DNA from 3 places in the Pseudarthrobacter sp. RHLT3-21 genome. Region 3 is predicted to be linked to each of the others. Evidence: riboswitches for the same ligand, from Rfam matches in the RefSeq annotation. Region 3 holds a riboswitch; each other region holds the start of a gene.

The links. A riboswitch is a leader RNA that binds a small molecule or an ion and turns the genes downstream of it on or off. The one in region 3 is predicted to bind cyclic di-AMP.
Region 1: another riboswitch for cyclic di-AMP. It lies ahead of AC50YA_RS11940 (aggregation-promoting factor C-terminal-like domain-containing protein); the one in region 3 lies ahead of AC50YA_RS21860 (NlpC/P60 family protein).
Region 2: another riboswitch for cyclic di-AMP. It lies ahead of AC50YA_RS18815 (M23 family metallopeptidase); the one in region 3 lies ahead of AC50YA_RS21860 (NlpC/P60 family protein).

What each region holds. Positions count from the first base shown of each region.
Region 1 covers NZ_JBWZCI010000009.1:80,537-87,423, forward strand. The annotation lists gene AC50YA_RS11925 (winged helix-turn-helix domain-containing protein) at 1-537, opposite strand, end outside; gene AC50YA_RS11930 (response regulator transcription factor) at 1,143-1,883, shown strand; gene AC50YA_RS11935 (sensor histidine kinase) at 1,891-3,441, shown strand; cyclic di-AMP (ydaO/yuaA leader) riboswitch at 3,542-3,694, shown strand; gene AC50YA_RS11940 (aggregation-promoting factor C-terminal-like domain-containing protein) at 3,700-4,428, shown strand; gene AC50YA_RS11945 (DUF1905 domain-containing protein) at 4,536-4,979, shown strand; gene AC50YA_RS11950 (HAD-IA family hydrolase) at 4,960-5,649, opposite strand; gene AC50YA_RS11955 (VOC family protein) at 5,695-6,069, opposite strand; gene upp (uracil phosphoribosyltransferase) at 6,132-6,767, opposite strand; gene AC50YA_RS11965 (phosphatase PAP2 family protein) at 6,780-6,887, opposite strand, start outside.
Region 2 covers NZ_JBWZCI010000023.1:19,825-26,711, reverse strand. The annotation lists gene AC50YA_RS18840 (HAD family hydrolase) at 1-339, shown strand, start outside; gene AC50YA_RS18835 (DUF2269 domain-containing protein) at 745-1,293, opposite strand; gene AC50YA_RS18830 (hypothetical protein) at 1,290-1,466, opposite strand; gene AC50YA_RS18825 (TetR/AcrR family transcriptional regulator) at 1,565-2,134, shown strand; gene AC50YA_RS18820 (four-helix bundle copper-binding protein) at 2,731-3,144, opposite strand; cyclic di-AMP (ydaO/yuaA leader) riboswitch at 4,066-4,241, shown strand; gene AC50YA_RS18815 (M23 family metallopeptidase) at 4,247-5,023, shown strand; gene AC50YA_RS18810 (hypothetical protein) at 5,246-5,581, shown strand; gene AC50YA_RS18805 (anti-sigma factor family protein) at 5,520-5,798, opposite strand; gene AC50YA_RS18800 (TlpA family protein disulfide reductase) at 5,940-6,599, opposite strand; gene AC50YA_RS18795 (hypothetical protein) at 6,808-6,887, opposite strand, start outside.
Region 3 covers NZ_JBWZCI010000036.1:14,548-21,434, reverse strand. The annotation lists gene AC50YA_RS21870 (heavy metal translocating P-type ATPase) at 1-1,501, shown strand, start outside; gene lspA (signal peptidase II) at 1,498-2,007, shown strand; cyclic di-AMP (ydaO/yuaA leader) riboswitch at 2,301-2,497, shown strand; gene AC50YA_RS21860 (NlpC/P60 family protein) at 2,501-3,241, shown strand; gene AC50YA_RS21855 (hypothetical protein) at 3,488-3,940, shown strand; gene AC50YA_RS21850 (copper resistance CopC family protein) at 4,034-4,645, opposite strand; gene AC50YA_RS21845 (hypothetical protein) at 4,716-5,342, opposite strand; gene AC50YA_RS21840 (DsbA family protein) at 5,426-6,133, opposite strand; gene AC50YA_RS21835 (cation diffusion facilitator family transporter) at 6,133-6,887, opposite strand, start outside.

The DNA of each region.
Region 1 (6,887 bases), on a different contig from region 3:
ATCCTGGGGCTGCTGCAGCCGCGCAGTCTCGCTACGCTTCTGTGCGTTCACGGTGGGGTCGCCAAAGGTGGAACGGACGACGTCGAGCGCGGAACCGGGAGTGCCGGCCGGGGCCACGGCCACGGCCGCGTAGCTTTCGGCACCGGTCACGAGTGACTGTGCGTAAGCGCGGATTTCCTGGGCAAGTTTGGCAATGGAGGTTCCGGCAGCCGCTGCGGTTTCCTCGTCGATGCCCATGTAGAGGACAAATCCCCGGGCCACGGTGTCGTTGGCGACGGGCCGAACGGCGTTTGGCCCCGCGACAACTGGAGTAGGCGCGGTCAGCGGGGCGGCTTCGGCAGGCTGGACAGCGCGGAGCTGGCCGTAGGAATTGGGGTTGTAGCCCTGGGGTGCGTAGCCGGGGGCAGGAAAGCTGGCGCCGGGGGCAGCCGGGGCGAACGCCGGTCGGGCACCGAACCCCTGCCGAAGGCCGGAAGCCTGGCCTGCCTTGCCTGCGTTACGGACGGAGATGTGGACGTATCCGGATGCAACTGACATGAATGCTTACCTCAATGTGAATGGCCGTCATCGCGGCTCGAATGCTGATTGTCCCCGCAATGAGATCTGGGGAGGGCGCCCGACGCTGGGCTGGGGGAATGCCTAGGAACTTCGTGGGGTCTGAAGGTCAGGCGTGCATTCGGCAACAGCGCATGTCCGCAGCAGCGGATGTGCTGGGCCAATATTCTGCGGCTGCAGGTGCTGTTGAGTTCTTGTTCACAATTCAAAGTGTGCAACGTAACAATGGAAACTTGCAAGTAACAATGGGTGCCTTGTTCCGCATACTGAGACAGAATGCGGTTTTGTGTTACAGATCACCATTCTGAAATGGCGGCAAAACGGGAGCTGCTGTCCCCCAAGGGTGTGCAAATAGGCGCTGACGGCGAACAATCTTCGCCTTTTCGCAATACTGAGCCCTTGAAATTCACCCTGGCATGGCTTGCCGAAATTGCTTGTTGCCTTTTGCCGCCTGTCCAGCGGAAACGGCTCCGGCCCGCGCATTATCGGCACCCATCTCCCCCCACTCAGCTCGCTAGGCTGGGATTCACAGCGTGCACACAGGAACCCCATAGCGCGGGCTAACCGAATGATCGGAGAGTTGTCCCATGGCCACTTCGCACTCCATGACCAACAACCTTCCGCAACTGACCCACCCGGACGGCTCCCCCATCCGCGCCCTGGTGGTTGACGACGAACTCAGCCTTTCCGAACTCATGAGCATGGGGCTGCGCATGGCCGGATGGTCCGTTGCCGTGGCTTCGGATGGCCCGGAGGCCGTCAAGCTTGCCAAGGAGTTCCGCCCGGACGTCCTGGTGCTGGACGTGATGCTGCCAGGGTTCGACGGCGTTGAGCTGCTGGGCAGGATCCGCGCCTTCACGCCGGAGGTACCCGCGCTTTTCCTGACCGCCAAGGACGCCGTCCAGGACAGGATCGTGGGCCTGGCGGCCGGCGGGGACGATTATGTGACCAAGCCCTTCAGCATGGAGGAGGTCCTGCTGCGGCTGCACCGCCTGGTTCAGCGGTCCGGCGTTGCCGCGACGACCACTGCCGAACTGGTGGTGGGCGATCTGGTGCTCAACATCGACACCCGCGAAGTGACCCGTGCGGGCGATGACCTCCAGCTCACAACCACCCAGTTCGAGCTGCTCCGGTACCTCATGGAGAACCCCAAACGCGTGATCAGCAAGGCCCAGATCCTGGACCGCGTCTGGAAATATGACTTCGGCGGCCAGGCCAACATCGTGGAGCTCTACATCTCCTACCTGCGGAAGAAAGTGGATGCAGTGCACCCGCCCATGATCCATACCGTGCGGGGCGCCGGCTACGTCATCAAGCCGGCCGAGTAGCAGCTCCATGTCCGCCCGACGGCCCGCCAATCCGCTCTACGTGCGCAGCTGGCGGAAGCCTGACACGTGGCATCTGCGCACCCGCCTGATCCTGTTGGCCATGACGTTGCTGGTGGCCATCTGCGGCGCCGTTGGCCTGTTCAGCTATGCGTCGATGGATTCCTTTCTCACCGGCCAGCTGGATGACCAGCTGAGCCAGGCCGCCAAACGCTCGAACGATCCGGGCCGCCCGCCCCTGGGCGGATTCAACGGCAGGCCGGACCCGCTCGACTCCCGCGGGCAGAGTGTCGGAACGCTGAATGCACGGATCCTGAAAGGCCAGATCAACAGTGGCGGCTTCCTGGACTCGGACACCACACGCCTGGCCCTCGATGCCGAAGACAAGCAAACCCTGCTGGCCCTGACGCAGAACGGCATTCCCGTGGACCGCTCGCTGTCCAACGGGGATTACCGGATTGTGGCCGTGGAAACCGGCTACGGCGATGTCCTCGTCACGGGACTTCCGCTCGCGGCCAAGGAGAGCACGCTGGCGTCGCTGGTCTGGACTTTTGTGTTCGTTTCCCTTGGCGGCCTGGTGCTGATCGGGCTGGCAGGAACCGTGCTCATCCGGCGCACCATGAAGCCGTTGGAGCAGCTTTCCGAGGTTGCAACCCGGGTGGCCCGGCTCCCGCTGGATGCGGGCGAGGTGGCACTCGCGGTGCGCGTCCCGCCGTCGAACTCCAACCCCGGAACCGAAGTGGGCAGCGTAGGACACGCCCTCAATCTGAGGCTTGATAACGTCGCCAGTGCACTCGAAGCGCGGCAGCGGAGCGAGACCAAGGTGAGGCAGTTCGTTGCGGACGCGTCCCATGAACTGCGCACCCCGCTGACCGCCATCCGCGGGTACACGGAGCTGATGCGGATGACCGAGGACTTCACGCCGGACGGCCGGAAATCCCTGGCCCGCGTACAGAGCCAGTCCGAACGCATGACCACCCTGGTGGAGGACCTGCTCCTGCTGGCCCGGCTCGATGAGGGGCGGCCCCTGAAACTCAGCGAAGTGGACCTCACACAGCTTGTGATCGAAACCGTCAGCGACGAGAAAGTCATCGCCCCGGACCACCACTGGCGCCTCAAACTGCCTGACGAGCCGCTCGCCGTCACCGGGGATGCGTCCCAACTGCGTCAGGTGCTGGTCAACCTGCTCTCCAATGCGCGCAAGCACACGCCGCCCGGGACCACGGTGGTCACCGCTGTGATGAGGTCTTCCGATGGCAGCGCGGCGGTGACGGTAACGGAAGACGGCGGAGGCATCCCTGCGGAGTTCGTGGACCATGTTTTCTCCCGGTTTGCCCGCGCAGACGCGGCCCGCAAGGGCACGGCCTCGGGCGCCGGGGCGTCGGAGGGCACCAGTGGCCTGGGCCTGTCCATTGTCCAGTCCATCATGGAAGCCCACGGCGGGAGCGTGAAAGTGACATCGCGGGCCGGGCGGACAGAGTTCGCCTTGCTCCTCCCTGCCGGCGCCATGGCGCGACCAGCCGACGCCCGGGCGCAGCAAGGCGACACGCCGTCGTCGTGATTCCTGTTACCAAAATGTGACTTAAGCTTCCAGCTCCTGTAGCGTCGAACGGGTGCGGATCCCGTTCGGGCCGCATATCCGGATGACGCCAAGCTCTGCCGCTTCCCGGATTCCGTTTTCAGAGGCAGAGGCGGGGGACCCACCGTCCCGGGCACCAAGTGCCCTTTGGGGTTAAGCCAACACGTGATTGTGCCGTGTGGCCGGATGCCCTCATCCGAACCCGACAGCTAACTCCGCAGGTGTGAGAGGCGATCCATCATGTCTGAATCCAAGGTACAAACGCGCCCGCAGGGCGATCCAAAGTCCGACAGCCACCGCAAGCAGACCCGCTTCGGTGCAGCAATGTCCCCCCTGTCCAAGGTTGCCCGGATTCCCTCCGTGGGCCAGCGCGCCGCGGTGTTCGCCACGGCGTGCGCCCTGCTGATCGGAGTCAGCGCCGCTGGACACGCTTCCGAGTCTGCATCGCTTGCGGCCAGCGCGGACCAGGCCGCCGAAGAAACCGGCGCCCAGTCGAAGCTGAGCTTCGAAGCAGCCCAGCTCCAGCCGCCGGCCGCCCCGGAAGCTGCACCGGCCGAGATGAACGTCGCACCCCAGGCTGCCGACCCGGCACCTGCCCCGGCCCCAGAGGCCGCTCCGGCTCCTGCTCCCGAGCCCGCTCCTGCCCCTGTTGTGGCCGTCGATGACCCGGCAGGGGCACAAGCCTATGCAGCCGGCCAGCTGGCGACCTACGGCTGGTCCGCTGACCAGATGCAGTGCCTGCAGACGCTGTGGACCAAGGAATCCGAATGGACCACCACGGCCACCAACGCCAGCAGCGGCGCGTACGGCATCGTCCAGTCGCTGCCCGCTGAGAAGATGGCGAGCGCCGGCGCGGACTACCTCACCAACTACCGCACGCAGATCAACTGGGGCCTGAACTACATTCAGGAGCGCTACCAGTCACCGTGCGGCGCGTTGAACTTCCACCTGTCGCACAAATGGTACTAAGCCGACTCCCCCGCGCCGACTCCCCGCGCCGGGGCTTCCCGGCGTGGCGGTCAGGGGTTCGGCGGTCAGGGGTTTCCTGCCCAGCGGCTCCAGGCCATACTTGGGCCATGAAATTCACCACCACCATCCTGGGCAGCGGCAACAAGGCGGGCATCGAGGTTCCGGAGGTGGTCATCTCGGCGCTCGACGCAGGCAAGCGTCCGCCGGTTGTGGTGACCATCAACGGCAAGAGCTACCGGAGCAGCATCGCGGTCATGGGCGGACAGAACCTGATTGGGGTGAGCACCGCCAACCGGGAATTCACCGGAGTTGCCGCTGGCGACACCGTCGAGGTGGACGTGGAACTGGACACCCAGCCGCGCATCATCGAGGTCCCCGACGATCTGGCCGCAGCCCTGGCCGCCGAACCCGAAGCGCAGGCGTTCTATGCCGCGCTGAACTACAGCGCCCAGCGCCGGTACGTGGAGCCAATCGGCGATGCCAAGACGGACGAAACCCGGGCCCGGCGGATCACGAAGGTGGTCGCCGACCTCAAAGCCGGAAAGAAATAACCGGCTGTCCCCCGGCCACAGAGGCGGTCACGGCACTGTAGTCCGGGATGTGGAGCACGCCGGCCGGCAATTCGCCCGTATTGGGACCCACGGCCACCGTCCGGATCCCCGCGGCAACACCTGCTGCGATCCCTGCGGGCGCATCTTCGAACACCACGGCATCCTCCGGCTTCACGCCCAGCAGCGCGGCTGCCTTCAGATACCCTTCCGGGTGCGGTTTGCCCCGTGTGACCAGTTCCGCTGTCACGGCCGTGGCCGGCATGGCCAGTCCCGCGGCGTCCATGCGGATGTCCGCCAGGGTCCTGTCCGCTGAGGTCACCAGCGCCACTGCCTCGGCCGGGAGGCTGCGGAGCAGCTCGGCAGCCCCCGGCAACGCGACGATACCGGCAGTCCGCGCCCTTTCCATGGCGCCGAGTTCCGCGGTGAGCGCCGCGACGTCGGCTCCGGCCGGCGCGAACCGGCGCACGGTGTCGGCGGCCTGGATGCCGTGCGAAGTGCGCAGGATTTCGTCGATGTCCAGACCGTACCGGGCAGCGAATTCTCCCCATACCTCTTCGACAACTGCCGTGGAGTCCACCAGCGTGCCGTCCATGTCGAAAAGGACGGCCCGGCAGGTCAGCGTTCGCGTCGCGGCAGGTGTTCGCGTGGCGGCAGGTGTGGGGATGTTCATGCTGCCTATCTTGCCTTAGGCGTCGCGACCTTAGGTGTCACGGGCCTAGGCGTCACGGCCCGGGATGTACTGCACCGCCCACTTGTTGCCGTCGGGATCGGCGAAATAGACGAAGTGCCCCCAGTCCTGCACGTCAATGTCACTCACCTCCACACCGTTGCCCTTGAGGTGGTCGTGGGCGGCCTGGATGTCGCTGACCACCATCTGCAGGCTTGGGGCCGTACCCGGAGGGGCGTCATTGAGGCCCTCGCCAATACAAATGGAGCAGGCGGATCCCGGCGGGGTCAGTTGGACGAAGCGGATGCCATCCATGGGCCGCTCGTCGAAATCCGGGTTGAATCCAACTTTGTTGACGTAGAAATCCTTGGCGCGGTCCACGTCGGATACGGGCACAAAAACGAGTTCAAGTTTCCAGTCCATTCGCCACAGGCTAACGGCGGCGGCGGGAAAGCGGAAGACCTAAGTCCTGGAACAGCCCCGTACTAGCCGGCGATGCCGTACAGGCGGTCGCCGGCGTCGCCCAGCCCGGGAACGATGTAGGACTTCTCGTCGAGCCGTTCGTCAATGGAGGCCAGCACGATGGTCACATTGGCCTCGGCAAGCTCCTCTTCGAGCTTGGCCAGGCCTTCCGGCGCGGCCAGGAGGCAAATGCACGTGACGTCGGAGGCGCCGCGCTTGAAAAGGAACTTGATGGCTTCGCGCAGGGTTCCGCCGGTGGCAAGCATGGGATCCAGCACAAAGATCTGCCGGTCCGTCAGGTCTTCCGGGAGCCGCTCGGCATAGGTGATGATGTCCAGCGTTTCTTCGTCGCGGGCCATGCCCAGGAAGCCCACCTCAGCGGTGGGGACCAGTTTGGTCATGCCCTCGAGCATGCCGAGTCCAGCACGCAGGATGGGGACCACCAAAGGCGTTGGCTTGGTGAAAGCGGTGCCCACTGTGGTGCTGACCGGGGTCTCGATAGTGACCGGCTGAGTGCGGACCTCGCGGGTGGCCTCGTAGGCCAGGAGGGTCACCAGCTCTTCCGTCAGCTGCCTGAAGACCGGTGAAGGAGTGTTCTTGTCCCGCAGGACGGTGAGCTTATGGGCGACCAGCGGGTGGTCCACAACGAGAGTGCGCATGCGTCAAAACTATCACCCGGTACTCCCCCTGCCGGGCCCGGTGATGCCGCCATCCTGGACCGCATCCCGCACCACCGGCCGGTCGAACGTGGGGGCCGGGCCATCATGATCTCGCCGCCT
Region 2 (6,887 bases), on a different contig from region 3:
GCCGCTGCTGCTTTTCCGCCTTTTGACGCCGTTATATTTGATCTGGATGGCGTCGTCACGGACACGGCGGCTGTGCATGAGGCAGCATGGACCGAGCTCTACGAGGTGCACAAAGATCCGCGGGTCCCACCAACGGCACGCAGGAGCCCGTTCAACACCAGGGACTACCAGAAGTATGTCGACGGCAGAGGCCGCAACTCCGCCGCTGTTCTAGCAGCCGGGGGCCTGTCCCGAGCCTTTGACCTGGTCATCGATGGCGAGATTGCCCGCGAAGCGGGGCTAGCCGGGAAACCAGACCCCGCATTGTTCCTTGAAGTGGTGCACCGGCTGCGCAGATAATGGTCTCGGGCACGATGACCGGCTTTGTCGCAGCCCCTTCGAGGCGGTCATCGATGGATTTCATGGACCGGTAGGGCAAGGCGGAGGCGGCCATTGACGCGGCCTCGGCCCAGCCCGGCCGCATGGTTTCCGGGGTCAGGCACCGGGCCAACGGTGTTGCCGCATCCACAGCCTTCGTCGCGGGTCGTATGACCGCAGCGGGTCTCCCGGGACGGTCAGGTCTTATGCCTTCAATCTGCGCGGGACTTCTTCACCTTTCTCGCACCGCGGCGGTGTTCACAGCAAATTGATTGCTGCCGGATAGGCCACCGGGAAGTGCATACCGGGCAGTGTCCGGTCCTGCGCCGGGCATCGTCTGTGGCATCTGACCTGTGGCAGGACCTGTGACGGAAGCTTTGCGTCTGGCTACGCCGTTTGCCGTCGCGCCATTGCCTGCTGTTTTTCAGTTTTTCCCTGCCCGTATCGCGTGAGCCCACGAGGTTTATAGATTGACAGCACCGTGGTGACAAGCAGCGCCAGCAGCGCCAGCAGCGCAGCACCGGCATCAAACACGAGCTGGACCCGCATGCCGGTCATGTCCGCCGAACCCAGGGATGAAGATGCTGCGATTTCCGCCATTGCGGTAACGGGCTGCAGATGAACCAGCAGCAAGGCGCTGGCCACGGTGGTAATCATGAGCTTGATCAGCACCCAGTAGTGACGGAACAGACCCCAGACGGTGCCCAGGCCCTGGACGATGCCGGAAATCAGGGAGGCCAGGCTGAGCGGGAAGATCACAGTCCAGCCGATGAGGTTCATTCCCAGATACGCAGCCTGGACCAGTCCTGGGTCCGTGGAGGACAGTCCGGTGATGGCCAGAACAAGGAACGTTGTGACGGCACCCAGCCATCCGACCGAGCAGATCACATGCACCATCAGGGTGGCTTTACGGAGCCCAGGGGTCATCACTTTCACGGGGTGTGGTTCATCATTCCGCCGCCGCTGAGATGGATGACCGCGAAAGTCACCACAATCAAGGTAGCGGCGACGAGGAAGGCCTTGACCCAGAGGGGCGTTCGGTGCCTGGGGGCTGGGCCGCGCTCCTGCCCTAGTGTGGGCTGGGGTTTGGGTATTGGGCGCTCTGCCATGAGGCTCCTTGTCGGTCGGGGGCGAACATCCTTTTGTAAGACAGTATGTTCTCAGTGTGCCATGTTGTTCAAGGCGTGGCGTGTTGTACGATGCGAGAATGCCAAAGTTATGGGATGAGACTATCGAGACTCATCGCGGCGCCGTCCGGACCGCCATCCTGGACGCCGCAGCGACCCTGGTCGCTGGCCATTCGGCGGCTGCTGTGACGATGTCCGGAATCGCCCAGATGGCCGGTATCGGCCGCGCAACGCTCTATAAGTACTACCCGGATGTCGAGACGATCCTGGCGGCCTGGCATGAGCGTCAGGTCCATGCGCACCTGGAAGTCCTGACCCGGATTAGGGACAGGACGCGGGGCGCCCGCGAGCAGCTTGAAGCCGTGCTGGAGGCCTACGCCTTCCTCTCACACTCCGGGCTCGGAGCAGCCGACGCCGTCGCCCTGCACCAAGGCGCACATATGGGCCCCGCCGAGCGCCACTTGTCCGGATTTCTGACAGAGCTCCTGCGCCAGGGTGCGGAAGCCGGGGTATTCCGGGGGGACGTAGCCGCGGATGAACTCGCCGCGTTCTGCCTTCACGCCCTCGAAGCGTCCGCCGGTCTGACATCGCCGGAGGCCGTTCACCGGCTGGTCAAAGTCACCTTGGCCGGGCTCCACCCGGTGCCCTGAGCAGGCCAACGCTTCCCTGGGACCTGCGCCTGCAGGCAGCCCAGGACCGGCCGCCGCGGTCACCCCGGGCCGTCAGTCTGGGCTTCGATCAAAGGTGAAGCCACAGGCGCACCGGTACATCAGCACGCCCCCGGATGGCTCCGGGGGGTGACTGACCAATGCCTCCGGGAAGAGAAGTACAGGCATTTTGTCGGCCGGGACCAGACGCATAGGCTCACCGCAATGCATGTGGGTGGCCAGCATTCGCCGCAGCTGCGGGTCGTCGACCGGGCTCCCGGACGCGGCACCTATCCCGGCCAAGGTGCCGCCGGCAGGTGGGATGGACCCCTGACGCGGGCCTGAGGGCTGCCTGGGTTTCATTTATTCCTTTCGACGGAAGATGGCGCCACGGTCGCCGAGCGATCCGTGGCGCTGGTCGCGTCCCCACACGGATTAACGATTCGACTGGCACTTTCATCCCCCTGGATGCTCCTGTGGCAGAGCTCAGGGACGCATTGGGGGTGCCTTAAGGCCGGGATGACGCAGGGCAGGCCTTCCCGCGGGTGCCGGAAGGTGTTGGATCTCCGGTCACCGTTGGGTAGGGCCCTGGGGCAGGGTCAGCCGAGCGAGCCGAGAAGGTCGTTGCATGCCTTTTCGCAACGGCGGCAGGCCTCGGCGCAGAGCCGGCAGTGTTCATGCATGCCTGCGTGTTGCTCGCATTCCTCGGCGCAGGCCTTGCAGATGGTGGCGCAGGCCTGCAGCACCGCGCGGGTGACGTTGGCGTCATAGCCGGTGTGGCGGGAGAGGACGTTTGCCGTGGCCGCGCAGATGTCCGCACAGTCAAGATCGGTGCGGATGCATTTGGTCAACTCGGCGACCATGTCTTCGCCGAGACAGGCATCAGCGCAGGCGGTACACACCTGTGAGCAGTCAAAGCAAGCCGCAATGCATTCGGCGAGCATGTGCTGATCGATGCCGCCGAGATCCTTCGGGTACGCATCGAGCATCTTGTGGGTGCTTCCGTGTGTCATTTCTTTCTCTCTTTCCAATACTGAACGGCAGGAACCTGGTGCGGAGACCGGCTGATGTTTTCTGAGGTGCCGGCTGTTTGGCTGATGTTCTTTCTCGGGCCTCCTTCTGATCGCTGAAGGCAGGACCCAAAGGGCGGCCCGCACGCGGTGTTTACGCCAGCCAGGTCGAAGGGTGCCACTTGCAGGCCGTATGGCCTGGCGTTTGCGCGGCCGGACGGGGAGCGTGCGCTTTTATGTCCGACTGACAGACAGTTGAGTTATGGTTAGCGCCTGCCAGCTCAGCGGTGCTTGGGGCCTGTTGGCGATGTGGGGTGCCGGGTGCCGGGCGCGCGGGCCCGTGGAATCAGGTATGAGCGGTCCTGGCCTTGGCTGCGCCGCGTCGGTCACAGCAACGGGCCACGACCGTGGACTGACTGCCCGGGTGCCTCCGGTCTCGTGGCACCCGCTGCGCGGGACCCCGCTGAGCACGTCGGAGGCGGAGTGGGCTCCGACCGGGCTCACTCTGTTCGAACGTCCCCGAGGGTTCTCCTGTCCCCCGGGGATCGCAGTCTCGCGCTGGTGCTGTGCGGCGGCGGAAGGGCTGCGGTCGGACACCCCCACCACGTGGTCTTGTCCATTACAAAAGGCAACTGGCCCGGCCACCAGGAGGACGATCACGAGGCAGGAAAGAACAGCCCGCAGCGCCGCAAGCCTGCGGACCAGCAGTGGAAGCGTGGAACGTTGAAGGGCCATCTGGTCTCTCCTGGGGCAAGTCCCGCCCAGCGTAACCTTCCGGTGCCCCGCCAGTCACCATCCCTTTCCCCTTAATTCCGGAGCGCCTTTGATAACGGATTTGTAACTTAAGCCGACGCTTCGCTAAAGTTGAATAAACACATACCCCCAACGGGTATGGATGTGACCGCTTCGCCAAACCCCGCCGGCGGTCCGTGAACCTGATCTTTCTCAGGCGGGGGCGGAGGACCCACTTTTGGTGCGTAATGATGCACCTTGGGGTGAAGCCGACCTGTGACTGCGCGTCCTGATCGCGTCCTGCAGGGCAGCCGGACAGTCCACTCGTCCGAATCCGACAGCTAACTTCGCCGGCGCCGAGAGGACCACTATCTTGCCTGCCCAGTCAAAACACGGCCGTCGCCGCGCCCTTCCGGCCGCTGCCTCACCACGCCGCCGTCCGTTCTTCCAGGAATCAACGTTCCGGCTACGCGGCCAGCAGTTCGGGGTGACGGCCGCCGTCACGGGAATGATTGCCCTCACTGCTCTGTCCGCGGCGCAGGCTGACTCCGGCAGCCGCGCTACGGCCCAGGACCGGCCAGTGGCCGTGGCAGCCCCGGCTCCGGAAGCGGCGGTCACGGCAGCAGCTGACACTGTTCTCACCTTTGACCGCCCGGAGGTGACCTCCCAGCCTGCGCCTGCGCCCGCTGCCCCGGCGCAGCCCGCTGGGGCGGTCAAGGCACCCGAGGCCGCCCCCGCGCCCGTCCCGGCATCCCCATCCACGGGGTTGCGTGCCCCGCTCGCGTCGATTAACGTCAGTTCCCCCTTCGGCTTCAGAATCAGCCCGATCACCGGGGCCGCAGCTGAAATGCACACCGGGGTCGACCTGACCGGGGCGTGCTCGACGGCGGTCTTCGCCGCCGGTTCCGGCACCGTCACCGAGGCCGGCTGGAGCCCGTACGGCGGCGGCAACCGGATCGTCGTTGATCACGGCAACGGCCTGAAGACCACCTACAACCACCTGGCCAGCATCGGCGTCTCCCTCGGACAGACCGTGGCTCAGGGCCAGCAGATTGCAGGGGTAGGCACAACCGGTGCCTCCACCGGCTGCCACCTTCACTTCGAGGTCATGGTCAACGGCCAGACCGTTGACCCGGCTGCCTTCATCTAAGAGGCCCGGCCCGCAGCCCCTTAGATGGCTGCGCTGACTGCTTGCGCGTGAAAAGCGGCAGCCGGGCGACGAAGCGGTACAGTTGCGGGTGCGTCTGCACCCTGTTTCTCTGCGGTCCTGACGGACCACACTCAGTGCCAGTCATGGTTCCTGGCTCGGGCGGATGACGCACGAGGGCCATCTGCGGGCGCCCACACAACGAGCCGGACAAAGGACTAGACAGTGCAAATCTCAATGGCTGCCGCGGGTCTTTACGCCCTGGCCACGACGCCGGCCCCGGGTCCAGGCAACGAAGGTCTGAGGCCAGGACTGGACGCGGATCAGGTAACTCCCGGATTTCTGGGTTTCGCGATGACGGCGTTCATGGTCATCGCAGTTGTCCTGCTCATGGTTTCCATGACCAGACGAATCCGGCGTGTGCGTTACCGGGCGCAGTTCGAGCAAGGAAGCGAACCCGTTTCGGAAGAAACGGATGATGCCCGCAGCCAGGCTGGGATCAATGAAACCGAGGCGACCAACGGAAGCGGACCGGGCGGCGAGGGCCCCGGACGGGGATGAGCCCGCGGCTCCCGCGGCAGGCCGCCGCGTGGAGTTTATTAGTGAAGCCGTGCTGCATGTGGCCGGACAATGCTGGATCTACGCTCCTGTCGGGGGTCAGCAGGTTCAGCATTGCCGGCAGCCCGGAATACTGGGCGACGGATGCCGCACATTCGGCGCAACCGCCGAGGTGTCTATGGAACTCGCGCCGTTCAGAGGGACTCAGGGCGCCCAGCACTTATGCTCCGGTCCAATCCCCGGTACCTGTCCTCTCCGGTCGGGCTCAAGTTCCTGCTCCTTTCTGAAGGCCATTGTTTTGTCCGCCATGGGACGCCTCCTGGACTTCCGCCGCATGTCTGGAAGGCCCTGCCGCCAGGACCTAATCCCGCGCCATGGCCCCTGTAATGAGGGATTTGAGGATGCTTTGGTCGGCTAGGCCCAGGATCCGCGCCGCGACTCTGCCTTCCCTGTCCAGGACGAGTGTCGAGGGGACGGCCTGGGGTGGAACGTACTGGGCCATGGCCAGCAGGATGCTCCCGTCCTTGTCGTCCATGCTGGGATAGCTGACGCCGAAGGTCCGTTCGAAGGCTGCTGCGGTAGGTTCCTCATCGCGGATGTTTACGCCGAAGAAGGAGACGCCTTGTGCTTTGAACTCATTCGAGAGTGCCTCCAGCCGTGGAGCTTCGAGCCTGCAGGGGGCGCACGCGGCGTACCAAAAGTTCAGGACGATCACTTTTCCGGCCCAGTCACGGGAGTTTACGGCTGTCCCGTCGTACAGTTCGCCGCTCAACACTACAGGGGGCTCCCGCTCGGCTGCAGCGTATTCGGTGACGGAGCCGTCCCCGGCGATGTAGTTTTTGTTGTCCCCGGCTTTGGCCTGCCGGGCCAGGGCGTCGCTGGAGGCGCAGCCGGCAAGGACGCTGATGCCCACGGTGCCCAGAAGTGCCGAGGAGAGGAGGCGCCGCCGAGAAAAGCCCGGCAATCTCTCCGCTGGCCCGGGGGCTACGGTTCGGGGTGTCATGGAGACGTGCTCATACATGGCTGTCCTTTGATAACGGCAACTTCGCGGCTCGGTTGGAACTGGAGGAATACATACCCAACGGGTGTGGGTGCGGCCATTTCGGCGAACCCTGACGGCGATGCCGTAGCGCGCCCCAGGTAGAGAGGACACCCGCGGCGGCCAGAATTGGCCGGGCCGTCCAGCTCAGGGCCCGGGAGGGCAGGATCACGTCGCGGGGCCGGCATGCTCAGGGCTTCTTCGTGTCAGTGCGTCCGGCGAGAATTGCACCGATAAGGATCAGCACGCCACCGGTGGGGTAGCCGATGA
Region 3 (6,887 bases):
GCTCACGGTCGACCCTGCAGAACTCATCCCCGGGGACCGGATGGTTGTCCGACCCGGGGAGCGCCTTGCCACTGACGGCAGGATCCTCACCGGGCGCACGTCCCTGGACACATCGGCGCTCACCGGCGAATCCGTTCCGGTCGAGGCCGGGCCGGGAAGCGAGGTCTACGCCGGGTCGATCAACGGCACCGGCCCGCTCGAGGTGGAAGTCACCAGCACCGCGGAAAACAACTCCCTGGCCAGGATCGTGCACATCGTCGAGGCCGAGCAGTCCCGCAAGGGCCCGGGCCAGCGACTGGCCGACTCCATCGCCAAAAAACTCGTCCCCGGCATCCTGATCGCCGCCGCACTGATCATCGTCTTCGGCTTCATCGTCGGCGAACCGCTGCTGTGGTTCGAACGCGCCCTCGTCGTCCTGGTCGCAGCCTCGCCCTGCGCACTGGCCATCTCCGTACCCGTCACGGTCGTCGCTTCCGTCGGTGCAGCCAGCCGCATCGGCGTTCTCATCAAAGGCGGCGGCGCCCTGGAAACCCTCGGCAGAATCCGCACTATCGCGCTGGACAAGACCGGAACCCTCACCCGTAACAAGCCAGCCGTGATCGAGGTCGCCGCAACCGGCACCGCCACCAGGGAACACGTCCTGGCCCTCGCTGCCGGACTGGAGGCCCGCAGCGAACACCCGCTCGCCCGCGCCATCCTCGCCGCCGCCACGGACCGGGCGGCCGTCACCGAGGTCGACACCGTCCCCGGCGCAGGCCTGAAAGGCCGGTTCAATGGCAGGACCGTCCGCCTCGGCCGGCCGGGCTGGATCGACGCCGGCCCCCTGGCGGCCGAGGTCGAGCGGATGCAGCAGGCCGGCGCGACCGCCGTCCTCATCGAAGAAGACGGCCAGGTCATCGGCGCGGTCGCGGTCCGTGACGAGCTGCGCCCCGAAGCCCGGGAAGTCATTGCCCGGCTCACAGCCTCCGGCTACACCACCGCAATGCTCACCGGTGACAACCTCATCACCGCCACGGCACTGGGTAAGGCCGCGGGGATCACGGAAGTCCATGCCGACCTCCGGCCCGAGGACAAGGCCGAGATCATCCGCACGCTCCAGGGCCGTGCCCCCACCGCCATGGTCGGCGACGGCGTCAACGACGCCCCGGCACTCGCGACCGCCGACACCGGCATCGCCATGGGCGCCATGGGCACCGACGTCGCGATCGAAACCGCCGACATAGCCCTGATGGGCGAGGACCTGAACCACCTTCCCCAGGTCTTGGACCATGCGCGCAGGACCCGGCGCATCATGCTCCAGAACGTGGGCTTGTCCCTGCTGCTGATCGCGGTACTGATCCCGCTCGCGCTGTTCGGCATGCTCGGCCTGGCCGCCGTGGTCCTCATCCACGAACTGGCCGAAATCGTCGTCATCGCCAACGGCGTCAGGGCAGGCCGGATCAGCCGCAAGACCGCGTTCCGGGCCGCCGAGCCCGCCCCCGCGCTGGAACCGGCAGCGTGAGCGCCGAAACCACAGCCGGGCCGGATATACCAGCCCGGCAGGCCCGACGGTCCAGGACGGTGCTGCTTCTGGTGGCAGCCGTCCTGGCCGCAGCCGACCTGGTTGTCAAAGCCGTAGCCGAAGCGCTGCTCTCCACCGGCGCGACGTCCGACCTTGGCCCGATCAACATCAAGCTGCTTTATAACCGCGGTGTCGCGTTCAGCCTCGGCGCGGACCTTGCACCTTGGGTCGTCATCGCCGCCACCGGCCTGATCATCGCGGCCCTGATCTGGTACACCGTCTCCTCAGCCCCATCCATGACCCACCTCTCCCGTGCAGGATCGGCCCTTCTGCTCGGAGGAGCGGCCGGGAACTTCATCGACCGGCTCGACGGGCACGGTGTCGTCGACTACCTGCACAGCGGCTGGTTCCCCACCTTCAACCTCGCCGACGTGTTCGTCACCACCGGAGTAGCGCTCCTCGTCCTTGGCACCATCATCCTCCAGCGGCGGCACGCCGGCGGCTAAGGCTCTGTCCGGTCCATCACCGGAGGTTGGCCGTGGAAGGATCGATTCAGCCGCATGGGTCTGGGCTTGGTCATCCTCATAGCATCCGGCCCCCTGGAACGTCTCAACAGATTTTGGACGTAAGTGAAGCCAGCACCGGCGAAACACCACACAGGGTTCCCGTGATTGTCTGCTTATGGAACACAAGCTTCAGTTTATGGAACACAAGCTTCAGTCCCGTTATGCAAATGTGACAAAGCGCTGGATTTTCGAGTAGGGTCGAACGCGTGCCGGTTTCTCCGAATGCGGCACTCCTGAGCAGATTGCCTAACTCTGCCGCTGCCCGGGATCCGTTCGCAACATTCGTCCGGCAGAGACGGGGAACCCAACAGTGGCCTGCTTCGGGCAGGCCTTGGGGTGAAGCCGCGCCTCCTGCATTGCGCTGGAACTGCGGCCGGGTGTCTCCCATCCGAATCCGACAGCTAACCTCGCAGGCAGTGGGAGAGGCCCCTTCATGCCCATTCGCCGAGCTCACGGCCGCCACCGCGCGGTCCCCGTCCAGACCAGTGCCCTTGCGGTCCTGTCCAAATCCGTCGCTGACAATGCCGGCGGTGTGGGCCGTCAGGCGGCCGTCATTGCTGCAGCTTCCGGTCTCGTCCTGACCAGCGGCGTTGCCGCGCAGGCAGCTGAGGCCCCGGTTCAGCGCGACGCGGAGCCGACCTCGAACCTGGAGGTCACCAGCCAGGTACAGGCTCCGCTCAGCGCAGATGCCACGGTCCAGATCTCCTTCGAGCGTCCTGCCGTGGAGACCACGCCCGCCCCTGTTGTAGAAGCACCCAAACCAGTCGCCGTTGCGAAGGCTGCTGCGCCGGCCAAGGCTCAGATCACCGTCACGCCCGCTGCGGCCGCACCGGTGGCCGCCCCGGCAGCAGGCGGAGTCAACGCCACGATGGTTTCCGCCGCCTACGCCCAGATCGGCATGATCCAGGACTGCACACGACTGGTGGAAAACGCCCTGGGTGCCGCCGGGATCCCCGTCGGTGACCTCGGCCCCATGCAGTTCATGAACTACGGGACCGTCGTGAGCGACCCGCAGCCCGGTGACATGGTCATGCAGCCCGGACACGTCGGCATCTATGTCGGCGGCGGCCAGGTCCTCAGCTCCGGTTTGAACGGCAAGAACGAAACGGCTGTCCACCCGCTGACCTGGATGACTTCCAAGGGCTCAGTGACTTTCGTCCGGGCCGGGGCCTAACACCCAACTGAAGGCCGGCGTTTCGTTGCCTTGGGGGCAGCGAAACGCCGGCCTTCAGTGTGTCATCCGGTAGATGGGTGGCCCCCGTTCCTGCCGGCCGGCCGGTCTGATCGCGGCATCTTCGATCCAGCGGATGCTGTAACGTCAGGGAAGGCGAAACAGCTGCCACACTTTGCTCAGGCACACCAAGGCAGTCCTGCGTTCGGCAGGCCCCCCACTTTTCAGAGGAATTTCATGGATACGACCATGCCAGATAAGGCGACGAACGATGGGCCCCTGCCGGGCGGGGACCAGGGCAGAACGGCCGGCATGCCCCTGGGCGCCCGGCGACTTGTGCTCATTGGCGGGTTGTGTATCCCGGTCGGGCTTGTCGCAGGGCCATACCTGTTCGGTATCCAGCTCGTCGCTGTCGCCGGTGTCGTGGCGATCAGTGTCGCTTTGTCTTACGGGATCGGCCGTGCATGGTTCACGCGGTGGCCGCGGCTGACAGCCGCGGCCGGCGGAGCCTGGATAGCGGCCACGATCGGCTACTGGCTGACCGTCATGGCCGCTGCTGACGCCTCGGCCCCGGTCCCGGAAGTGTCCTCAGTGCTGTTCTCTACCGGCGTTGCTACCTTTATGGTGATGGCGGCAGCAGCTCTGGCCGGTACCGTCGCACGGTTCAGGTCCCGCAGGCTTCCGGCCGGAGCAGCCGCTTAACGTCCCGACCGCCTTAAACGACCGGTACGCCGGCCCCGGGAGGTGTGTGACTCTTATCCCCGGGGCCGGCGGCCGCAGAAGGCCTGGGGTGGTTCAGGCGCCGCTGTCGCCGGTCCGTTCCCGGCGGCGGGACAGATAAATAAGGCCGCCGATGACCGCCAGGACGATGGCGGCGATGCCGACCGTGAGGAGGGCGTTGCTGTCATCGGGCGGCGGTACCCGGTCCGGCACGGTGTTCGCCGGTACACTGACCGCCGCTGACGGCGCCGCTGACGCTGTTGCCGTTGCCGGGCCGGTGGCGGCGCCCACAGCCGGGTCCTCGACGGTGAAGGCGAAGGTTCCCTCGATAGGGTGGCCGTCGGAGGAAACGGTGCGCCACAGGACCTTGTAGGGTCCGTTGCTTCCCGGTGTGACGCTGGTTGATATGGTCGGTCCCGCGACCGTGACCTCACCGTTGCTGAGCGTTTTTCCGGTTGAGTCTGTCACCGTGATGATGCTCAGGTTCAGGCTTTTCGAATCCGTGGGTGGTTCCGAGAGCGTCAGAGTCACAATCTCCGGGGCCGCGGCCACGGTGGTGTCGCGTTCGGGGGATGTTGACTGGAGGGCATCGTGGGCCTGCGCCGGCCCGGCCCCCAGTGCGGTGAACAGCAGGGCGCCGGCGAGGGCAAGCACTGCCCTGGAGCGTCCACGTTTGAGATCGTTCATGAAATTGGTTCTGCAATTCTGGTTGTATCCGGACACTTGACGCCGTACTTTTGCGGCGCGGTGGCCCCGCTTAGCAGGCGGGGGCTTGGAGGTTGCAGAACCTGTGCGGGGGTCCCCGGACACCGACCTGTCCGGGAACCGCGGCCCTGGCCGGTACCGTCCGTGGCTGTGCGGGCAGGGCCCGGAAACGCGGCGGAATAGTCCCGGTTTCAGGGATCCCGTGCAGCGGCTTCAACCAGGCCGCCAGCGCCCAGAGGGCAGCCTCGCCCCCGGCCAAAAGGATCGCCGTCATCAGTGTCGCCGCAAGGTGCGGGAGCGTCATCGTTGAACCGGCATCGGCCGCCAGATGCTCGTAGGGCGCCGGGGTCTGGGCCGGCACCGAACTGGCCGCCGTGGTGGTGAACCCATGATGGGGCTGGCCGGCGGGACCGGACGTCCCTGCTGATGCGAGCCGTGACAAGGCCAGGTGCAGGGCAAGCTGGGAGGTACCGAGGTAGCCGACCAGCCGCGGGACTGTCATCTTCCGCCCAGCGAGGAGAACCGCGGAGAGGCCAACAACCGCGGCCACCGCCGTCAGAATCGGCAGTGCCGGGAGCTGCCCGCCGGCGGCAACGTGCGCGCCGCCGGCCAGGGTCAGCACGGTCAGCGCCACGGCGCCGGCCCGGGGCAACCGCAGAGGTGCACGCTGCAGGATCACCAGGTCGGCCTCCTTCCGGCGGAAATTATCTGTTCTTCATCATGTAGATCGGTAACGGTTCTGGGAGCTCCGCCACGTGCCCCTTATTTGACGGCGTCGGCGAGTTTCTGCCGGAACTCGGCTTCGGTGTTGAGGGTCAGCTTTTCGCCGTCCAGGAAAAAGGTTGGCGTGCCGGAGACGCCAAGAGCTTTCCCGTCGGCAATATCTTTGCGGATCCGTTCCTTCGTCTCTTCAGCGGCCATGGCTGCGTCGTACTTTTCCATGTCGAGTCCAAGTTCTTCGGCGAAGGTCCTGAACAGGGCGTTCTGGAAGTCCTGCTTCTCGCCCCACTGCGGCTGGGTTTCGAACATCTTGGCGTACATCTGTTCGTACTTGCCCTGCTGCGCCGCGGCTTCCACTGCCAGGGCAGCCTGCCCGGAGTTCTTGTGCGATGGCAGGGGGAAGTACCGGTTCACGAAGGTGATCCTGTCCCCGTATTCCTTCTTCAGTTCCTCCACCAGCGGCACGGCGGCGCGGCAGGCTTCACATTCGAAGTCCAGGAATTCAACCAGCTGGGCTTTTTCCGTCGCGGGGGTGGTGAGGCGGTGGCTGTCCTCGCGCACGAGCTGGGCGTCCGGTGCGGCCTGGGGCTCCACAGGGGCGGGTTTGGCAGCCGTAAAAACGGCGAACCAGATGATGCCTGCGCCCACGATGATGGCCAGCAGGATCCAAATGACCCGACGGGCTTTTTTGGCGGGGTCCATCGGGGAGTGCTCTGGTCGTGAAGGGGCGGTCTTGGTCGGTGTTTTCATCAGTGGTGCATGCTTTCCTGGTCGCGGTGGGCGGCTGGTTCGATCTGGAAGGTGGAGTGTTCAATGCTGACGTCAAAGTGCTCGGCGACGCAGCGTTGCAGGTCCGCCAGGATTTCTGCGGCGTGCCCGTCGGTCATGCAGCCGTCTTCGACGGTGACGTGGGCTGAGAGGACCGGTATTCCTGAGGCGACCAGGGAGGCGTGCAGGTCATGGACGTCTATGACGTGCGGCAGGGCCAACATGTGCTCGCGGACCTTCGCCAGATCCAGGCCTTTGGGCGTGCTTTCCATGAGCACATCGACCGTGGCGCAGAGCAGTTTCAAAGTCCGGGGAATGATCAGGACGCCGATGAACAGGGAGACCACGGCGTCGGCCTGGAGCCAGCCGGTCAGGGCGATGATGATGGCGGCGGCGATGACAGCGACGGATCCCAGGGCGTCGTTGAGGACTTCGAGGAACGCCGCTTTCATATTGAAGTTGTGGTTCCGGCCCGAGGAGAGGATGACCAGGCCGGCGATGTTGCCGGCCAGCCCGATGATGCCGAACCAGAGCATCATCGACTCGCCCACTTCGGGAGGTTCAAACAGCCGGCGGATGCCTTCGACGATGACGAAACCGCCCACGGCCAGCAGCAGGGCGGCTTGCCCCGCGGCGGCGATGATTTCGGCGCGCTGATAGCCCCAGGTCCGGGTCAGCGTGGCCGGCTTCAGTGCCAGGGACGAGGCAATCAAAGCGATCAGGAGCCCGGCAGAAT